2 regions of the Tigheibacillus halophilus genome follow, and region 2 is predicted to be linked to the other one. Evidence: predicted binding sites of a transcription regulator. Region 2 holds the regulator's gene; the other holds the start of a gene.
What was found. The regulator Rex, encoded in region 2, represses fermentation and respiration genes when NADH is low (regulators of the CRP and FNR family bind a similar motif). The targets are predictions, from matches to a motif close to TTGTGAAATATTTCACAA.
Positions count from the first base shown of each region.

Region 1: the regulator Rex is predicted to act here: its motif matches at 5,105-5,122, upstream of ACFSMW_RS19035 (L-lactate dehydrogenase).

Region 1 is NZ_JBHUIZ010000018.1:11,409-21,352, reverse strand. Features, by position in the region: gene ACFSMW_RS19050 (metal ABC transporter permease) at 1-664, opposite strand, end outside; gene ACFSMW_RS19045 (metal ABC transporter ATP-binding protein) at 598-1,317, opposite strand; gene ACFSMW_RS19040 (metal ABC transporter substrate-binding protein) at 1,403-2,407, opposite strand; gene ACFSMW_RS19035 (L-lactate dehydrogenase) at 4,065-4,994, opposite strand; gene ACFSMW_RS19030 (helix-turn-helix transcriptional regulator) at 5,823-6,785, opposite strand; gene ACFSMW_RS19025 (dihydrofolate reductase family protein) at 6,891-7,427, shown strand; gene ACFSMW_RS19020 (hypothetical protein) at 8,095-8,376, opposite strand; gene ACFSMW_RS19015 (PadR family transcriptional regulator) at 8,450-8,569, opposite strand; gene ACFSMW_RS19010 (FtsX-like permease family protein) at 9,085-9,944, opposite strand, start outside.
Region 2 is NZ_JBHUIZ010000016.1:2,966-12,909, reverse strand. Features, by position in the region: gene groL (chaperonin GroEL) at 1-1,011, opposite strand, end outside; gene groES (co-chaperone GroES) at 1,060-1,344, opposite strand; gene ACFSMW_RS17960 (CPBP family intramembrane glutamic endopeptidase) at 1,710-2,423, shown strand; gene ACFSMW_RS17955 (YdiK family protein) at 2,429-2,629, shown strand; gene ACFSMW_RS17950 (nuclear transport factor 2 family protein) at 2,737-3,789, opposite strand; gene ACFSMW_RS17945 (redox-sensing transcriptional repressor Rex) at 3,966-4,607, opposite strand; gene moaC (cyclic pyranopterin monophosphate synthase MoaC) at 4,609-5,103, opposite strand; gene ACFSMW_RS17935 (ABC-F family ATP-binding cassette domain-containing protein) at 5,330-7,255, shown strand; gene ACFSMW_RS17930 (FtsW/RodA/SpoVE family cell cycle protein) at 7,339-8,511, opposite strand; gene tsaD (tRNA (adenosine(37)-N6)-threonylcarbamoyltransferase complex transferase subunit TsaD) at 8,934-9,944, opposite strand; gene rimI (ribosomal protein S18-alanine N-acetyltransferase) at 9,941-9,944, opposite strand, start outside.

The DNA of each region.
Region 1 (9,944 bases), on a different contig from region 2:
CCGTAGTAAGTACCATAATGAATCCTTTCGCAACACGTATCGCAAATGCAGCAGGCAATACCAAAAGTGCTGAAACCAGCAGGGCGCCAACGCTTGGGATAATGATTGAAATCGCCAATCCAGCCGCCATACTGAAAGATAGTGATAGAAGATGTGTATTCACACCACTGGCATGGGCTGTATCTTCATCAAATGTCAATAGATACAAAGGCTTTCTCAAAATAAAGAAATAAAGTAGTATTAGTACGGTTATGATGGAAATAATATAAACTTGTTCCTGGCTGATGGTTACAAGGGATCCAAATAAATATTGATCAATAGTTGTCGTCATCCCGCCCTCCGTTAAACTTATCAAAAACATAGCAAGCGATAAACCGGCAGCCATCAAGATTGCAATAGATACCTCTGAATAGCTTTGGTATGCCCTTCTCATATACTCAATCCCGATGGCCCCAACAATGACAACAAGTATGCTGGAGAAGGTAACATTTGTATGGAAGAAAAAACCGATGGCCACTCCCGCCAAGGAAATATGCGACAACGTATCCGCCATTAACGCTTGTCTTCGCAAGACAAGAAAAACACCTAGAATTGGTGCTATAACGCCGATGAATCCACCGACCCAGAATGCTCTTTGCATGAATCCGAGATCAAACATTTCCATTCTCCATGCGCCTCCTTCTCTAAAGAAATATGTTTATCTAAATAACTTTGCACCTCGTCAAGATCATGTGTCACCATAATGACTGTTCTGTTATGCACTTTCACCTGATGATGCATGAACTGATAGAAATTCACACGGCTCTCTGCATCCATTCCAGTCGTAGGCTCATCCAATACGAACACATCTGGTTCAGACGCTAAAGCGCGGGCGATACATATTTTTTGTTTTTGCCCGCCTGATAACGAACCAATTTTAGAATGGCGATATTCCGACATACCTACCATTTCCAGTGCATCTGCCACCAGTTCACCATCTTTTTTATCCAGTCGTTTAAACCATTTACCCTTCTGATATCTGCCCGATTTAACAAGCTCCTGCACCGTGCTTGGAAATCCGACATTAAACGAAGCAATCTGCTGTGGCACATAAGCGATTTTCAAGCGCTGTCCTTGATCGTTTCTTTTGTTTATCGTAACTCTGCCTTGCCAGGGCTTTAATAATCCAAGCATTAATCGCAGCAATGTCGATTTCGAAGCGCCATTCTGTCCTGTTATTCCGATAAATTCCCCGCTCTTCACTTCAAATGATGCACCGTTTATAACTGGAACATGCGAATAACCAAACACAAGGTTTTCCAAGGTAATAAGATTCATAACGTATTCCCCCCTCTTAAATATTCATCAGAAAAAGGTGCGCAATGCTGCATATGCACACCCTTTCCCTTCTTTATATATTATTTTATTTTTGTAATGCATTCTTAAGAATGCTCAGATTCTCTTCCATTACCTTTATATAATCCATTCCCTTATCCTGTTCTTCTTTGCTTAAGCCTTCAAGTGTATGCAGTATTTCTGTTTTCGCCCCAATTTCCTCTGCAAGCGTCTCCGCAACTTTAGGTGAAGCCAATTCTTCAAAGAAAATAGTGTTCACATCATGCTGTTTTGCAAATTTCTTCAGTTCAGCCAGTTTTGCTGGACTTGGCTCCTGCTCCGGAGATAACCCCGCAATCGGAACTTGTTCCAGGCCATATTCTTTTGCTAAATACCCGAAAGCGGCATGCTGTGTGATCAATTCTTTGTTTGGAACATCTTTAAGCGTTTTACTGTATTTCTGGTCAAGCTTTTGCAGCTGTTCAATATATTTTTGACTGTTTTTCTTGTATACTTCCTCGTTCTTTGGATCTTGTTTGATAATCGCTTTTGTAATGTTTTTTACTTCTTTTTGCACTAATACTGGACTGAGCCAAACATGCGGATCCAAGCCGCCGTGATCGTGATCTTCTTCACCTTTGTGATCTTCGTGGTCATGGTCCTCTTCGTCACCGTGATCTCCGTGGTCATGTGGCGTACCTTCCATTAAGTCAATACCCTCACTGGCAATTACCATTTGCGGGTGTTTGTCTCCCATACTCTTTTCAACAGAAGGCACCCATGTTTCCATTGAAGGGCTATTATATACAAACAAATCTGCCTGCTGCATGTTTGCCACATCTTTTGGCGAAGGATCCCAATCATGTGGTTCAACTGTAGATGGGATCAAAAGATCAACTTGGGCTTCGCCATTGACAATGTTTTTCGTGAATTCATACATCGGATAAAAGGTTGTCACAATATGAAGCTTCTTTGAGCCGGATGATTCACCTTGCTTGTTCTTACCTTCTGACTTGCTTGTTGTATTACTGCAGCCCGCCATTACCAAAATACAAGCAAACAGAAGTAAAATAATTCCCTTTAAGTGTTTCATTTTTCGTATTCCCCCGTTTCTATTGCGAATCAAAGCGTAATGATTACGATTGAAAGCGTGCAGCTATCCTTTGTTTCGAAGCCAAACAATTGGCTGAAGATAGATTTCTATGTTGAAACAAAAACCGCCCTATGTACAAACAGAATGTCTTTCTGTTAAGACACAGGCTATATAAAATGTATGCATTAAACTTTGTAATCATAAATACATTTGGACCAATGTGATTGAAACACTCTTTTGCTTCAGAAAAATGATTTCGCCACTTCACTCCTGCTTTATCAATCAGTCATAGAAGAGCAAATTTACCCGTTGGATTTGTTCACCAGAAACTTGTTCTTTTTTCTTCATATGCTGCGCAGCATATTTTACCACTGTCTCTTGCCTTTTTTAACAATCTGGGATTTTTAGTCATCACCCTTCTCCTCCGGTACTTTTTGGAAAGTCAGCTATAGCATTCCAATTTTCCTTTGAATAAAACGTAACGATTACGATTTACATTTGTGATCTTACCATGCTTTTTTGATTTTGACAAGAGATTACATTTATTAATACTCTTCCATTTGGCCATCGATATAGGATATACAAATAAGGAAGCCACAGACCTGGAAGGTAAATTGATTGATACATACATAAAACTAAACCTCACAAAGGCCGTCTTGCATAAAGGACCAATGAAGTACTCCGTTGCCTCCCAGCCTCCTCCCACCATAAAAGTATTTTTTACCCATTCACATCTCAACTTTCATTTTGATAGTAGAAACAAAACAAACCCTGAAATCCCATTAAATGGACTTCAGGGCCTGGTACTAATGGCTTAGAGTAAATGTTCCAGGCGAGGTATAGCGCTGTTAATGCAAATTAACCTACCGAACATTTAAATTGGCAAGGATAATAAATATCCGAAAAGACGTTTTTTTGTTCCAAAACCTAATAAGGTGGTTGAAGAAAAAAACAACATCATAAACAACAACAGTTAGTGAACAGCTGCTGGTAGACATTGCTGTAAGAGATCAATTTATTGAGAGATATGGAAAAAACGCCGTTACAAAAATGACTGAAAGAAATTACCTTGCAACCATTGAATTGCCTGAGAATCAATTGCCTACCAGTTTCTAGCAGGATTTGTCAATAAAGTTAAAATCATGGAGCCTGGAGATTTTATTGCTAATTATTTGTCCTTTTTGGAGGAGGCAGTGAGGCTTTACAAATAAAGTGTTCGTCCGTCTTCTCCTCTGAGGGTTTGTCGAATAAAGTGTGTAAGTGATAACTGGCTCATTACCATCGCCCCAGTTCTATATATGGTCCTCTTCCTGCTGAGATTCCAGTTCTTGAATCCGCAGATGCAGATATAAAGCTTCAAGCGGGCGATTTCATTTATCTTTTAGGGTTCGCTAGCTTGACAAATTTTTCATTTCGCTTTATTTCGCTATTAGGATAACCTCCCATCTGAATTATTTTCATCTAACAATAAAAACTAAACTGCGAAGGAAGAGTCGTACGCACTCTCACTTACACAGCTCAGTTTACACTCCTAGTACCTAAGTTGTTTGAACAACAGTTGTGGAAATCTATATACTCCAAACGGATCACATGTCTCTACTAACCTGTTGTTTAACTCGTCCTGAAGTTAGACGAGTTACTACGAATAAATCAACTACTACCAGAATAAACCTTGTATTTTTTTCAACGATTCTACAGAGTTTCCTAATCTTTCCTTTTCTTCTTCATCTAGTGAGAGTTCAATAATTTCTACTGCACCCTTACGATTAATAACGGTAGGTACCCCTATAAACACATCATCATAACCGTATTCCCCATCAAGTAATGTTCCAACTGGCAATACAACTTCTTCATTTTTTAATATTGCCTTTGTAATTCGGACAAGTCCCATAGCTATTCCATAATAAGTAGCTCCCTTGGCTTCAATTATTTCATATGCTGCATCTCGAACATGAATGTAGATTTCATTTCTTCTTTCTTTTGTTAACCTTTGAGCTATTGGATTACCAGAAATATTTGCAGAAGACCAAATAGCAAGTTCTGAATCTCCATGTTCACCAATAATATAACCGTGGACACTTGTTGGTGTGACTCCAAATTCCTGACCTAATAAATAGCGGAATCTTGCAGAGTCTAAAATCGTACCGGATCCAATCACTCTTTCTTTCGGAAGACCAGAGAATTTCCATGTGGCATGAGCAAGAATGTCAACTGGATTTGTTGCTACTAAGAAGATACCGTTAAAACCAGATTCCATAATATTTTCTACAATCGCTTTAAAGATTTTCATATTCTTGCTAACTAGATCCAGCCTTGTTTCTCCAGGTTTTTGTGCTACACCAGCACAAATCACTACAACAGCGGCATCCTTACAATCCTCATACGTACCCAATTTGATTTTTACCGTGCTAGGTGCATATAATACGCCATGGTTTAAGTCCATTACTTCGCCTTTTGCTCTCTTTTCATTTAGGTCAACAAGCACTAATTCATCACATAACCCTTGATTTAACAATGCATATGCATAACTTGAGCCAACTGTACCTGTCCCAACCAACACCGTTTTGCTTCCTTGGGTAAATTCCATTTATTCTCATCTCCAATTCTGTATATGTTATTATTTTCACAGATAATAAAAGAACATATGATATTTATCTATGATTAATAATAACCAATAGGTTAAATTCTATAATTAATATGTGAATGTTTTCACATACTAATTATATTCCTTACAAAGAAATTTGCAATAGAAAATCAGACTCTAAAAATAAATCCGCTTCCAATACGGTCGAAAATATCTCAAAGTAAACACAATTACTATACCCTCTCTTTCTAATTTATATCCGATCATTATGTATTTTTTGCATTTACCTCATACTTCTGTATGAATATGGGTAGTTGTTAGCGTGGGCAAATCTACTAGTTTCAAAGATAAATCAGTACATGCACTTCATCTCATTTTCGCCATTAAAATAACCTTCCGTGTGAATTCGTTTCATTCTAACCATAAAAAACTGAACAGCGAAGTAAGAGCCGTACGCACTCTCACTTTCAAAGTTCAGTTTACCCTGCCAAAAAATGTTCATCCGTCAGCTTCGAAGAGTGCATGTACTTTTCTCAATAATTGATGAGGCGACCATTATCATTCCACTGACCGTACATTTTATTTTTCTTTACATTTTCAATAAACATTCATATGAGTGGTTTCACCTATAAATAAAAATCCTTAATCACCGAAACAATAAGATGGTTTTTCAATAACTTATCATTGAACCATCTCATGCAAACATGAAATACTGGTGAAAGTGGATAAAACTATGGGTTCCTAAATCGTTTTTTATAGAAACGATTTACAATCTTGAATGGTTAATTCTTCCTGATCCAGTGCTATTAATTGATAGCATCCTGCAAATAATTATTCATCATTATAAAAATCAATAACGGACATGGCCAAAGCTACGACTTTATCCTGAAGATATTTTGGGGAAACGACCTTTATTTTGTTTGCGAATCCCAATATAAACTCTATAGCCTCTTGCTTATCATTGAATCTTAGCGTTGCTGGTATCCATTTGCCCCCATTTGGATTTTCTGTTTTGATAACTTTAACAAATTTGTCTGTAAAATTAATTCTTTTAATAATTTTTGTATGTATTTCTACTTGTACATCGTATTTCGGTAAGTTTTGTACAAATTCTGCTTTTGATTGTTCCCAGTATGTGGCCAAATTGAAATGAAGCGGTCTCCTAAAAGTTTCACTTTCAACTTTTGCACTGTGTATACGTGATACCCTGTAATTACGCAGCTCTCCATTTTTTAAAGCAACAAGATACCACTTATTCCCTTTTGCCACTAACCCTAATGGTTCAACTAACCTTTCCTTTTGTTCACCACCTTGCTGTTCATAGTGAATTTTCAGCTTTTTACTATCCCAAACGGCTTGTTGCACAACATTAAGAGCATGCTTCTTTTCTTTGGATTGTCTCCAGGTGCCCGAATCTATATGAATTCTTTCCCACATTGCCTGCGCTTCCTCCCGATAAGTATCTGGGATAGCTGCAAGCAGCTTTTGCCTCGTATCAAGCGGCTGGTTGTTTAACCCTAAATCTTCAAGTAGTTCACCAGATGGAAAAAGAAACAAAGATTTCATGTCATCTATGTTTAGTCCACTTAATTTACTCCGAAAATTATCTAATAGATGCCATCCTCCCTCTTTACCTCTTTGAGAAACAATTGGAATTCCTGCATTTGTTAACGCATCCATGTCTCTAAGAATGGTTCTATTCGATACCTCCAGTTCATTAGCTAGTTCTTTTGCCGTCATTTTCCCTCTGTTCTGTAACAAGATCATAATACTCATTAATCTATCTGCTCTCATAAAATACACCCCTTCGATAAAATAATAATTACTTATATTTATATGACAGAAGGTGTCGTGTTTTAACCATATACTTATTTTAGAGCTAAGGAAAGGAGAATAATTATGAATCAAAAACGAAATGTAGTACTATTCATTGCATCGAGTTTAGATGGATATATTGCGACAAAAGAGGAATCACTTGAATGGTTGTTTAAAGTAGAGGGAGAAGGGGATAATGGCATTTCCGAGTTTTTAGACACGATTGATACCGTTTTAATGGGGAAAGCAACTTACGATTGGATTATGGAACATGAGGGTGGCAATAGCTGGCCGTATTCTGATAAAAATTGTTATGTGTTCACACGGTCTTCGATTGCTGATACGGAGCAGGTAAAATTTATAAGCCCTGATATTCAAGATTTTGTAAGCAAATTAAAAAAACAAGAAGGGAAAAATATTTGGATGGTTGGAGGAGGAAAACTGCTATATTCCTTCCTAAAAGAGAATATGGTTGACGAGATCATCATAACCATTGCCCCAACCCTCATAGGGAAAGGGATTCCTTTGTTCAACAATGGCGATTACCACTTAGAATTATTGTTAAAAGGAACAAGGCGATTTAATCAATTTGTAGAATTGCATTATGAGGTTAAAAGGTAAACTATCTGACTTAGCAAATAAACAGCTTTAATAAGGAGGGCTATTTTTTAAAGTCCCCTTTACGATTTGAAACGTGTAGAATAGAAAAATACACATGTATTCATAATCAAAAATCGATCTTAAGTTTTGTTATTCACCTCATTTTGGAGTGTTTAATTCTTTTTAAGGATTCACAAAAACGATATCATAAAGCAAGGTCAGATTTGGTTAATACCGCAAGCAGCCATGTAACACAGCTGTTTATGTTAAAGTAATGCGTCCACCCACACTACATGTAGAAATACTTACCCCAACAGATTAACGGAATATCAGCAGCTTGGAGACAATTATTTAGATAATCGTAATAGCTTTGGGTGTAAGTTTGCGAACTGCCTCCGCCAGCTCGTCGGCTAATGTAGTCCTTCCTGCAGCAGATCGACCATCTACTGCAACTCTTGTTGGGGGGACTAAGTTTAGTGACACAATTTCATTGGCGAGAGCTGTGATTACATTAGATCTTAGTGTGTCTGGTATATCAAACATGTATGATCCCCTCCTAAAAACCTATTCAATTCGTCTTAAATGATCACTTAGGTTCACTGACGCAGGCAGGAATCCAATGATGCAGCTTGGAGCAATAAGCGTTTACCTTTATTCTAGGTGTCTACTACCTATTAGTAAACAAATGTTATCTTAACAACTGAAGCATCCTATCACACCAAAGAATACTTGCCTCTTCTAAGTTTATCCCCATTTTAATTACAGAAATTGTGGAGAACAAGGGATGGTTGACGCCAGGGTTCTGTTCTTCGAAGGAAGAAATTCTCTTTTTATAATCCGCAAGCGTACGTTCATGTTGTTCTTTATTCTTCTGTATCAGGCTAAACAATTCATCTGGCTTTAATAACCATGAACTGTACTGCTTCAACAGAAAGGTCTTTGAATCCTCAACTTCGGGAAGCTCTCGCACCCATGACTTTAAAGTGTCAATGGCACTGAGGTGGACGATAAGACTCTTGTTCAATGGCCTGCAATTCAATAAATCAGGATTTTTCCAATTTCGATAGAGATGGATAAAGCTGATTATTGTTTATTTTATAGAAATGAGTAATTCTGCTGTTGATTTGCTGCTTCATTTCATATCCGCTTAACGGTTCTCGTATTGCTTACAAATTCATTTTCATTCATCTTTTTGGCATCTTCTAATAGTTGATTGTAAGCCATTAATGCACCTTCATTATCACTTTCAAAATCTTTTTTATCATAAATGGTATTCGTTTTTGTGAAATGGATTTTCCTCTCAATAATGTCTACTAATGTAAATTGTATCAGCTTTTTATTGTCGAGTTTAATTCCCTTCTAAATTAAATGGCCCAATTCGGGCACAATGCATATTCAACAACTGCGCCCGATAATTGAATTTGGCTTTAGCTATTTTCAGTTCTCTTCCACATATTGAAATTATAAATTAGCTGAACTAAACCAGCTATAAGTAGTAATAGTCCCAAAAGTACTTTCACTACCATACTCCAGTCAGTATAAACGTAAATAAAAATGAATAGCGAAATATAGCCATTTCTAAGCTATCTAACGGTACTTTATTAAGTTTTTAGCTGATATACCATTTTATTTTTTTGCCAATGAATATATCGGGATTATCATATAAAATGGGGCAACATTAATTCACAAGTTTATTTATATAACCCTTTCGTATAAAGAAAAAGCTTATTATAAACAGTAGTAAAAATATAACTAAACCAATTGCTGTTAGTTGATAAAATGCCAAGGAAATATGGTTATGCATACCGAGCACCGTTGCAAATAAAATCAAAGCTGCAATTGTAAATGGGATAAAAATTAAGGTAGCCAGCTCTTTTGTCACAACAGATGTTAATTCTTTCATGGAAAAACCAATTTTTCTAATGCCTGAGAATTTTTCTCTTTCTTGTTCAAGTGATGTTTGAAGGTAAAAATAAAGAATACTCATTGCTGCACTCATAAAAATCAGACTAAGCATAAAGCCAATGAAGAACGTAATGCTTTTTACAAACTTCTCTGCTTCATATAATTCAATTTTAGAAGCTATTAAGTTTTTACCGAGTTCTGTAGTAATTTTTGATGAAATAGTTTCAGCCACTTGAGTCTTGTTTGTCCAATCATCCAATTCATAAGCGAATATTTTATATTCTGGATACGCAATGGTTTCATATACTTCATTAGGAACGATATAATATACATTTTGTAACCCGGTTACTAAAAGATTTCTCTTTTCTACCCCTGCAAATTCGAGGTTACCAAATGGGTAATCATAAATAGATTCTTCATCGGGGTGAACACCTTCATTACCAGCTACAACAAAATATTCATTATCGTTTAACGTTAAAGGCGTATGCTGACCCAGTTGATTAAAATTCGAAACGGACATAAAAGCAATCCTACGCTCATCATCGGTTTTAAAGGACGAATAATAAGCCTCATAATTATCTCCTGTTTCATCTAAGGTCTCTTCAATAAATGCTATATCTTTCTGAGCTTCTA
Region 2 (9,944 bases):
TGGATTGCCAGCACCTTCTACGATTGTAGTGTTTTCTTTGGAAACAACTACTTTAGAAGCACGGCCCAGCTGTTCTACAGATGCGTTTTTCAACTCAAGACCAAGGTCTTCTGTAATAACATCTGCACCAGTCAATACAGCGATATCTTCCAGCATTGCTTTACGGCGGTCACCAAAGCCAGGAGCTTTTACAGCTACAGCGTTGAATGTGCCACGCAGTTTATTCAATACGAGTGTAGCAAGTGCTTCGCCTTCTACATCTTCAGCAATCAACAGAAGCGGTTTGCCTTGTTGAACAACTTGTTCCAATACAGGCAATACTTCCTGGATGTTTGTGATTTTCTTATCTGTGATAAGGATATAAGGATTTTCAAGTACTGCTTCCATTTTATCCTGATCAGTAACCATGTATGGCGAAGCATATCCGCGATCGAATTGCATACCTTCGACTACTTCAAGCTCAGTATTGAAGCCTTTGGACTCCTCAATAGTGATAACACCATCGTTGCCAACGCGCTCCATTGCTTCAGAAATCAGATTGCCGACTTCTTTATCATCAGAAGAAACAGCAGCAACTTGTGCGATGGATTCTTTGCCTTCGATTGGCTTGGAGATCACTTTCAACTCGGATACAGCAGCTTCAACCGCTTTTTCGATACCACGGCGAATACCTACAGGGTTTGCACCAGAAGTGACGTTTTTCAAACCTTCCTGAATCAACGCTTGCGCCAAAACAGTTGCAGTAGTTGTACCGTCACCGGCAACATCGTTTGTTTTAGATGCTACTTCAGAAACCAATTGTGCACCCATATTTTCAAAATGGTCTTCCAATTCGATTTCCTTGGCAATAGTTACACCGTCATTAGTAATTAGCGGGGAACCGAATTTCTTGTCCAATACGACGTTGCGTCCTTTTGGTCCCAATGTCACTTTTACAGCATTTGCCAATGTATCTACACCGCGTGCCATTGCACGACGAGCGTCTTCACTGAATTTAATTTCTTTAGCCATATAAAATGCCCTCCCTATGATTCATTCAAGTTTATTTCAATCGTTCTATTAACCAACAATAGCCAAAATGTCATTTTCGCGAAGAATTAAGTATTCAGTGCCTTCGTATTTCACTTCGGTGCCGGCGAATTTAGAGAAAATGATATGGTCTCCTTCTTTTACTTCCAGCGCTACTTTTTCACCGCTGTCAGTAACTCTGCCGGATCCAACTGAAACAACTTTGCCCTCCTGCGGTTTTTCTTTTGCAGAGTCTGGCAATACGATTCCGCTTGCTGTTTTTTCCTCTTGTTCTACGAGCTCGATGACAACACGATCTCCTAGTGGTTTAATCATGTAGACAACCTCCTTAATTCCTATCAAAAAGTATTTTTTAAATTTAGCACTCAAAGCAACTGAGTGCTAACACCATTATTATAATAATTAATTCTGTCTGAAATTGCAAGCATTGCACTTCAATTTCGTTCTGCTTTTTTAGACAAATCTCGCAGCCACCCGTTTGACAATTCCCGAATCGCCAAACGAAAAATCTTTTTCTTTTTTTGCTCTGGATGACCACAGTCGCCTCCGATATCCGTAATATGTTAGAATGAATTATATTATAGCATTGTGCATGATAAATAAAGTTGGATTTGAAATAAAAAATGTTCAAGCACATACAATGAATAGATGATTCCAATTTCGAAAGGGACGGTTATACTTTGACAAAACGCTATTGGTGGGTAGTCATTTCCTACGTGATTATGCAATTTTCCGTAATTCTTGGCGCCCCTTTATTTTACTTTCTATTTAAACTGACAGAGGCCGAGGCAATCATTTACTTTACCATTTTCAGTTTCCTCGCCGGCCTTGTCGTCTTCCTTCTATTGATGAAACCGGATATGAAGGAAGGAGTATCCCCGGACGCATCCGCCACAGGCACCACGGTTGGATGGATAATCGGCGGCGTATTTATGGCACTGGCAGCACAAGCTTTAGCTGCAAATATTGAAATCCATGTATTCGGTATAAAAACAGAATCGGAAAACACGAAAAATATCATGGATATATCAAAAGCATTTCCAATATTCTACGTCATTCCTGTGTTGATCGCACCGATTTTGGAGGAAATCCTGTTCCGAAAAATCATCTTCGGAGCATTGTATAACCGCACCAATTTTTGGATAGCCGCATTGATTTCATCAGTCATTTTCGCTGTTATCCATCAAGACCCTAAACACATTCTGGTGTATGCTTCTATGGGGCTCACATTTGCATTTCTATATGTCAAGACAAAACGGATTATCGTTCCAATCCTTGTTCATATGGGGATGAACACGACCGCAGTATTGGGGCAGCTGTTGTTGACCCCGGAAAAAATGGAAAAATTGGAACAGCAAATGAATTTCATACAGCAGCAAATTATTGGAGGATAACTTTTATGATTTCATCTCTTATCAGCCGGGCTATTTTATATTTCGCCATGGGGGCCTTATTCATATTTTTTGCGGTCCGCAGCGCGCATGACACGATGTGGAATATCACTACTATGTTATTGGCAGTGATTGCCACCTTGGATTTCGGCATGGGGTTCAAATTAATAGGATTGCATTTTAAACTGAAACGGGATCAAAAAAAATAACTTTTTATATAAAGCGTCCAGGCGATGGACGCTTTTTTGGTTGAACGAGACATTCGCTTTTGATTGAGACATGCTGTCTTTTCCAGAGTAACCCGTTTGATCGATTCCTATTTCACCTTTTTCAATACCTTTGTCAAATCCTGTTTGACTTCTTTAGGGACTTCATCCGCCCCTGAAGCACCGAATGTCACTGCGTACAAATCATTCCCTTTAAAGAAAACACGGCCGATTTGTGCCTGATCGATCTGGTCATCGTCAGCTTTGATAACCAATTCGAACATCGTTTCATTCTTCGTCGTATCGTAAACTTGCAAATCGAACTTGTCGCCGACCTGTGCTGTATACTGTTCTCGCACAAGCTCCATCCATTCCTTCGGTGAAAGCTCGCCCTTGGCACCTGCTACATATTCCAATGTAACCTGGTTATCCTTATATTTCCCATCAGCAATGGTGAAAAGTGCGGAAGCAAAGCCATCATCTTCAGTATATTCCGCTACCGTCAATTTCATGGCGATGGTTTGCTGCATCTGCTTTAGCTGATCTGCATATTGTCCGTCCATTTCACCATTATCAGCACTTGCCTGCGTTTCTGCAATCGTATCTTCATCAATCGGATTGCCATCCTCATCCAGATACGTCACATCGTTCGCCTGTGAGGCGTAAATTTTCCATTGGCCGTCTTCCTGGCGCAGTTCATGATAACCCTTCACTTCATTGTTTTTAAATTCGGGAATTGGTTCCTTCGCTACAGTCCGTTGCACATAACTCACTTTTGCTTTATCCTCGTTTTTCTCTTCTACTTTCATATCCGTGATTTCCATGTCCAGATCTTTGTCAATGATCGCTTCCATCTGTTGTCTGGTCGTATCGAACACAGGAGATCCACTATGGATCGTGTCCATGTACGCATCAAGGTCTTTATCTTTGTATGCTTGCAAATTAGCATCCAATACAGCAAATAACACTTCATCGCTAGCGACAGCATTTTCTTTTTCTTTGTCTGTCTCTGTTTTTTCTGCCGCAGCAACTTTACTGCCCTTTTCTTCTGTTTTCGTTTTGTCTTCATCCTTCTTATCTTTGCTGGCGTTGTCTGAACAGGCAGCAATAGCCAAGCTCAGTAATAGCATCACGCAAAGAGCCATCAGTTTTTTACCCCACATTGTTTGCACTTCTCCTCTACGTTTTTCTTTTTCTCACCAATTCATCATAGCCAATGCAAGCGATGAATAGAAGATGTCGAAAGTACCATCTTTTCAAAATATTGAGCCTTAATACCCATGACTATCCTGTACATAAAAAAACCTGGCAGCGAAAATCCGCTGCCAGGTTGTTATGCTCATATTTCTTCTTTTTCATTTAAAGGATAATGCTTCAGGAAATATACCAATGCCTGGAGTTCAACCGCCAAATCGATATGATGTACGCGAATATGACTTGGCACACTGATCCTGGCGGGAGTGAAATTCAGAATGCCTTCGATCCCGCAATTGACCAATCGCTCGGTGACAGCATCTGCGACCTGCGCGGGGATTGTCAGAATAGCCACTTTCACGTCCTTCAGTTTTTCTTCCAGCTCATCGATTGAATAAATAGGGACTCCTTCAACATCCTGGCCCGCTTTCTCAGGATCTGCATCGAATGCCATCACGATTTTGGTGTTATTATTTTTCAAGAAATTATAATGTAAAAATGCTGTACCTAAATTACCAACACCGATGATTGCCACATTCGTCAATTCATCCTGGTTCAATGTTTTACGGAAAAAACCCAATAAATATTCTACATTATAGCCATATCCTTTTTTGCCTAAAGCGCCAAAATAAGAAAAATCTCTGCGAATAGTCGCTGAATCAACCTTGACAGCCAAACTCAGCTCCTTAGATGAAACCCGTGATTTGCCTTGATGCTGTAAATTATTTAAAAAACGATAATAAAGCGGCAAACGCTTTGCAGTGGCTTGTGGAATTTTGCGTTCCATATTACTCCTCCTTCATGCCCCGATGGAAATCCCCGGATTTCCCGCCCTTCTTTTCCAATAAATATGTTTGGCCGATAACCATCCCTTTATCCAATGCCTTACACATATCATAAATTGTCAATGCCGTCGCAGATGCGGCTGTCAGCGCCTCCATCTCCACCCCGGTACTTCCCTTGGTTTTTACAAAGACTTCTATTTTCAATTCATACGTATCTCCCGCTTGCTCCCAGCTAAAAGATATATCGACGCCTTTCAGTGAAAGCGGATGGCACATCGGTATCCAGTCAGACGTTTTTTTGGCAGCCATGATTCCCGCTACTTGTGCAACAGCAAGTACATCGCCTTTTTTTATTGTTTGCTTCACGATGCCTTCATGGATTTCCTCATTGACGAAAATACTGCTTGCAGCCAACGCTGTACGTTCTGTGTCCGCTTTGCCGCTGATATCAACCATTCGGGCATGTCCCTGCTCGTTAAAATGTGTGAATTCAGCCATCTGTACCGTCATCCTTCCCTTCACTAATATGTTTTATTTCTGATATCATTTTGTCGTTCCCAATGTATAATAACCAAGAACAAAGCAAATAGTTCAAAAGATCTCATTCCTATTCTAGCAGAAAATCGTTCGGAAGTCGTGATTCTTTTCACAAAAGGATTGCCCAGTTGATTCCCTTTAAGATACACTGAGATGTGGGAGGATTTATCAATAGAGGTGAAAGCGTATGATTTTGATGCAACTCAACGGCATCTCCAAATCCTTTGGAGCCGATGAAATATTATCCGATATCAAATTGGAAGTAAAAATGAAAGACAGGATGGCTATTGTTGGCAGAAATGGAGCGGGAAAATCTACCCTGCTTCAGATCATGGCCGGCCTGCAATCGTATGACACGGGCGAATTTTTCAAACCGAAGGATGTCAGTACTGGTTATTTATCTCAGCATACCGGCCTTGAATCAGAGCATACCATTTGGGATGAGATGCTGGAAGTCTTCACCGATATTCTTCAACAGGAAAAGAAACTTCGCGAGTTAGAAACAAAAATGGCCAATGCTGCGGCTTTGAGTTCCAATGATTATGAACAGCTGCTTAAAAATTATGACCAGCTGCAGCATGCCTTTGAAAAAGCCGGCGGCTACAATTATGAGTCAGAAATTCGTACAGTACTGCACGGGTTGCATTTTGGTGATTACGATGAAGCCACCGTGATCAATGAACTCAGCGGCGGTCAGAAAACACGATTGGCACTCGGTAAATTGCTTCTTGCAAAACCAGATATATTAATATTGGATGAACCGACCAACCATCTGGATATTGAAACACTGACATGGCTGGAAGGGTATCTTTCAAGCTATCCGGGTGCGGTCGTCATCGTCTCTCACGACCGTTATTTCTTGGACAAGACCGTTTCCATCATTTATGATGTGTCGCGCCATCATATAAAAAAATACCACGGCACATACTCATCTTATTTGGAACAACGCGCTCTTCAATACGAGCAAGAATTGGATGAATATGAGAAACAGCAAACAGAAATTAAAAAAATGGAAGACTTCATTCAGAAAAATATTGTACGTGCCTCCACTACAAAACGCGCACAGAGCCGGCGTAAGCAACTGGAAAAAATGGAACGTATCGACAAACCGCTCGGCGAAGAATCATCAGCAAGTATCGCTTTTCAAGCGAATAAGCGCAGCGGCAATGATGTATTATCCGTACAAAATCTTTCTTTTCGTTATGATGAATCGGAAGAATTTCTGTTTCGCCATCTCGATATGCAGCTCCACCGCGGAGACAGATTTGCCATAGTCGGTCCAAATGGTGTAGGCAAAACCACGCTTCTGAAAAATGTCATCGGCAAATTGAAACCGGCTTCCGGGGAAATCCGGGTAGGTACAAATGTCGAGATCGGCTATTATGACCAGGAACAAGCTGACCTTTCTTCTTCCAAAACGGTGCTGCATGAGCTATGGGATGACTATCCCACCACCAATGAAAAAGATATACGTACAGTGCTTGGCAATTTTCTCTTTTCAGGGGATGATGTGTTAAAAATCGTCCACTCTTTATCTGGTGGGGAAAAAGCCCGGCTGGCCCTGTCGAAGCTGCGAATGCAAAAAGCGAATTTGCTTGTATTAGATGAACCGACCAACCATCTGGATATCGACAGTAAAGAAGTACTGGAATCTGCATTAACTGCATTTGAAGGTACCATCTTATTTGTATCCCATGACCGGTATTTCATTAATAAAATTGCCGATCATGTCGTGGAAATGCAGCCGGGCGGTGCCACCATCTATCTTGGAGATTATGATTACTACATTGCTAAGAAACAGGAAGAGCTGGAAATGGCAGCCTTGGAACAAACAAACGGCAAGGGCAAGACAGCCCCATCTGAAAACAGGCTTAGCTTTGAAGAAGAAAAAAGACTGCAAAGCGAAAAACGAAAAAGAGAAAGACAAATTGCAGCCATAGAAGAAAAAATCGATCAGCTTGAAAATGAGCTATCCCAACTCGAAGAAAGAATGGCAGAGCCGGAAATTTTCCAGGATCATGAAATGTCGTTGAAATTGACCCGTCAAAGCGAAGAAATCAAATCGAGAATAGAGGAAGAAATGCAGGCATGGGAGATTTTGCAGGAAGAATAGAAAAGATTGAACAGTAGAGAAAACTGTCACTGCTCCTAAAAAAAGGCGGGCCCGCAAAACATAGGGCCCGCCTTTTTTGATTCCTATTTAAATAAGTAATCATTCTGCATCGTATTTTCCACGGCGACACGATATACAAGCCCAAGTCCAATCATCGACGACATGACTGAACTGCCTCCATAGCTCAGCAGCAAGAGCGGGATTCCTGTTATCGGCATGATCCCCACAATCATCCCGATGTTTTGGAAAGCATGGATAAAGATCAAACTCAAAAATCCAAAACAAATATAAGCGCCGAACATGGTGAAATGGAAGCTATTTAATCCAAGCATCAACATACGGTAAAGCAATAGAAAATACAAGAAAACGACTATAGCACACCCTACAAATCCAAAGCTTTCCCCCACCACTGAAAAGATAAAATCAGTGTGTGCCTCCGGCAAGGACACTTGCAGGGCACTCATCCCTTTTCCTGTAAGCTGCCCAGACCCAAGGGCCGAGAGCGAGCGGTCGAAATGGAACGTGTCATCACTTGTCTGCCCTGAAGCATCAAACCATGTGAGCACACGCTGAACTTGGTATTGTTCGAGACCAAGCACCTGTTCAGACATCTGCGGAAAGGTGACGATGACCCAAAGCGCAGAAAATAACACTGCTGCTCCGCCCAAAACAAGCGTAGCAATGATTTTCCAATCGATACCCGACAACAGTACAAAAACAGCTGCGATAAACAAATACACCATGGAAGAACCGAAGTCAGGCTGCATATTGATTAGTAAAACAGGAGCGATGACAATCATTCCAATTTTAAGCAACAAAAATACGTCTGTTTTCCAATTCGACTTGGGGTATTTTTCTTTATGTTTACTGATAACTGCCGCAAAGTAAAGCACTGTGGATATCTTGGCAAACTCTGAAGGCTGCATGGAGAATCCTGGCAAAGTGAACCAGCTCTTGGAATGGTTAATTGTCCGCGCAATGCTTTCCGGACTCACAAGGAGAACGGCCAATAGCAAAACCCCAAAAATATATGCAAAAAGACTAATTTTATATAACTGTTCCAAATCGAACAATTGAATCAGAGCTACAATACCTGCTCCGACTGCAAACCAAAAAATCTGTAACACAACAAAATTTTTGCCAGCATATTGTTCCAGCTGCTGTGCATTGTAAATCGCCAGTAGACTGACGCCGGCAAACAGCATGAATAAAAGGATAAAGTCAAATTGCAAATAATGTGATTGTTTGTTTGACATACCTTATCACCAGTTTCTTTCATTCCTCAATTCAAACAGTAATATTTTTCCAAAATGCATATTGACATTGTAGCATATGAAACACATTTTTCATAAAGTGAACCATTGTGCTAAAAGGGTTAGCCGCTGGATTTTCCTCACGCCATTCCAGATCCAGGAAATGTCCTGAAAGCCTAGGAACATTATCATTGAACTTATCCACAAACCTATTAACAACTGAACGTTGTTATAATCACATATTAACAAAGTAATCCACATTATCCACAGAACAAGGCAAAATTATGCACAAAAAGGTCCACACCCACAATTACTTTACTTATCACATATTCAGTTATTATTCACACACCTGTGGATAAACATTTGTGCATAAAAATGGGCCATCATTTCATGACATGGATGGCCGTAAATATATTTGTCATAAACTATTGGAGCGATAAGGAGGGATCAGCGTTTAACTCCAGTCCAGCTCTTCTTCCTTGTTCATATGCAATGGTTCCTGCTGCAGCAATCATTGCGGCGTTGTCTGTACACAATTTGACTGGTGGGATGAGAAGCGGAATGCCCATCGGTTTAAATGCTTTTTCAAGCGCTGTACGAAGTCCCCTATTCGCCGCGACGCCTCCAGCTACCAGTACCTGCTTGACTTGGTGCAATTCAGCGGCCCTTCGCGTTTTCGCCGTCAATACGTCCACAACACTTTCCTGGAAACTTGCGGCTATGTCCGCTTTTTCCAATCTATCTCCACGTTGTCGTGCGTTGTGAATAGTGTTAATAACTGCTGACTTCAATCCGCTAAAGCTGAAGTCGAAACTATCTGGTTCCAGCCAGGCTCTCGGAAAATCGATGCTGATTTTTCCTTCAGCAGCCTGCCGGTCTATATGGGGCCCGCCCGGGTAAGGCATATCAAGCATTCTGGCAACTTTGTCATATGCTTCTCCTGCAGCATCATCCCGAGTCTCGCCAATCAACTCAAATTGGCCGTGTTGTTTCATCAGAACCAACTCAGTATGACCACCTGATACAACTAAAGCAAGCAATGGGAATTCCAGTTCCTGGACCAACCGATTGGCATAAATATGCCCTGCAATATGATGGACAGGCACTAGCGGCTTCTGCTTTGCAAACGCCAAAGCTTTCGCAGCACTTACACCTATCAGCAATGCACCAACTAGGCCTGGCCCCTGTGTCACTGCAATTGCATTTATATCTTCCCAATTCAATTCGGATTGCTTCATAGCATCTTCCAAAACCACAGTGATTTGCTCTACATGATGACGTGATGCAATCTCAGGAACTACCCCGCCAAAACGTTTATGGCTTTCTATTTGTGAAGCAACTACATTTGCGACGATTTCAGTACCGTTCCTTACAATCGCCACAGCAGTTTCATCACAGCTTGTCTCTATTCCAAGTATATAAGTCGCATTTTTCAT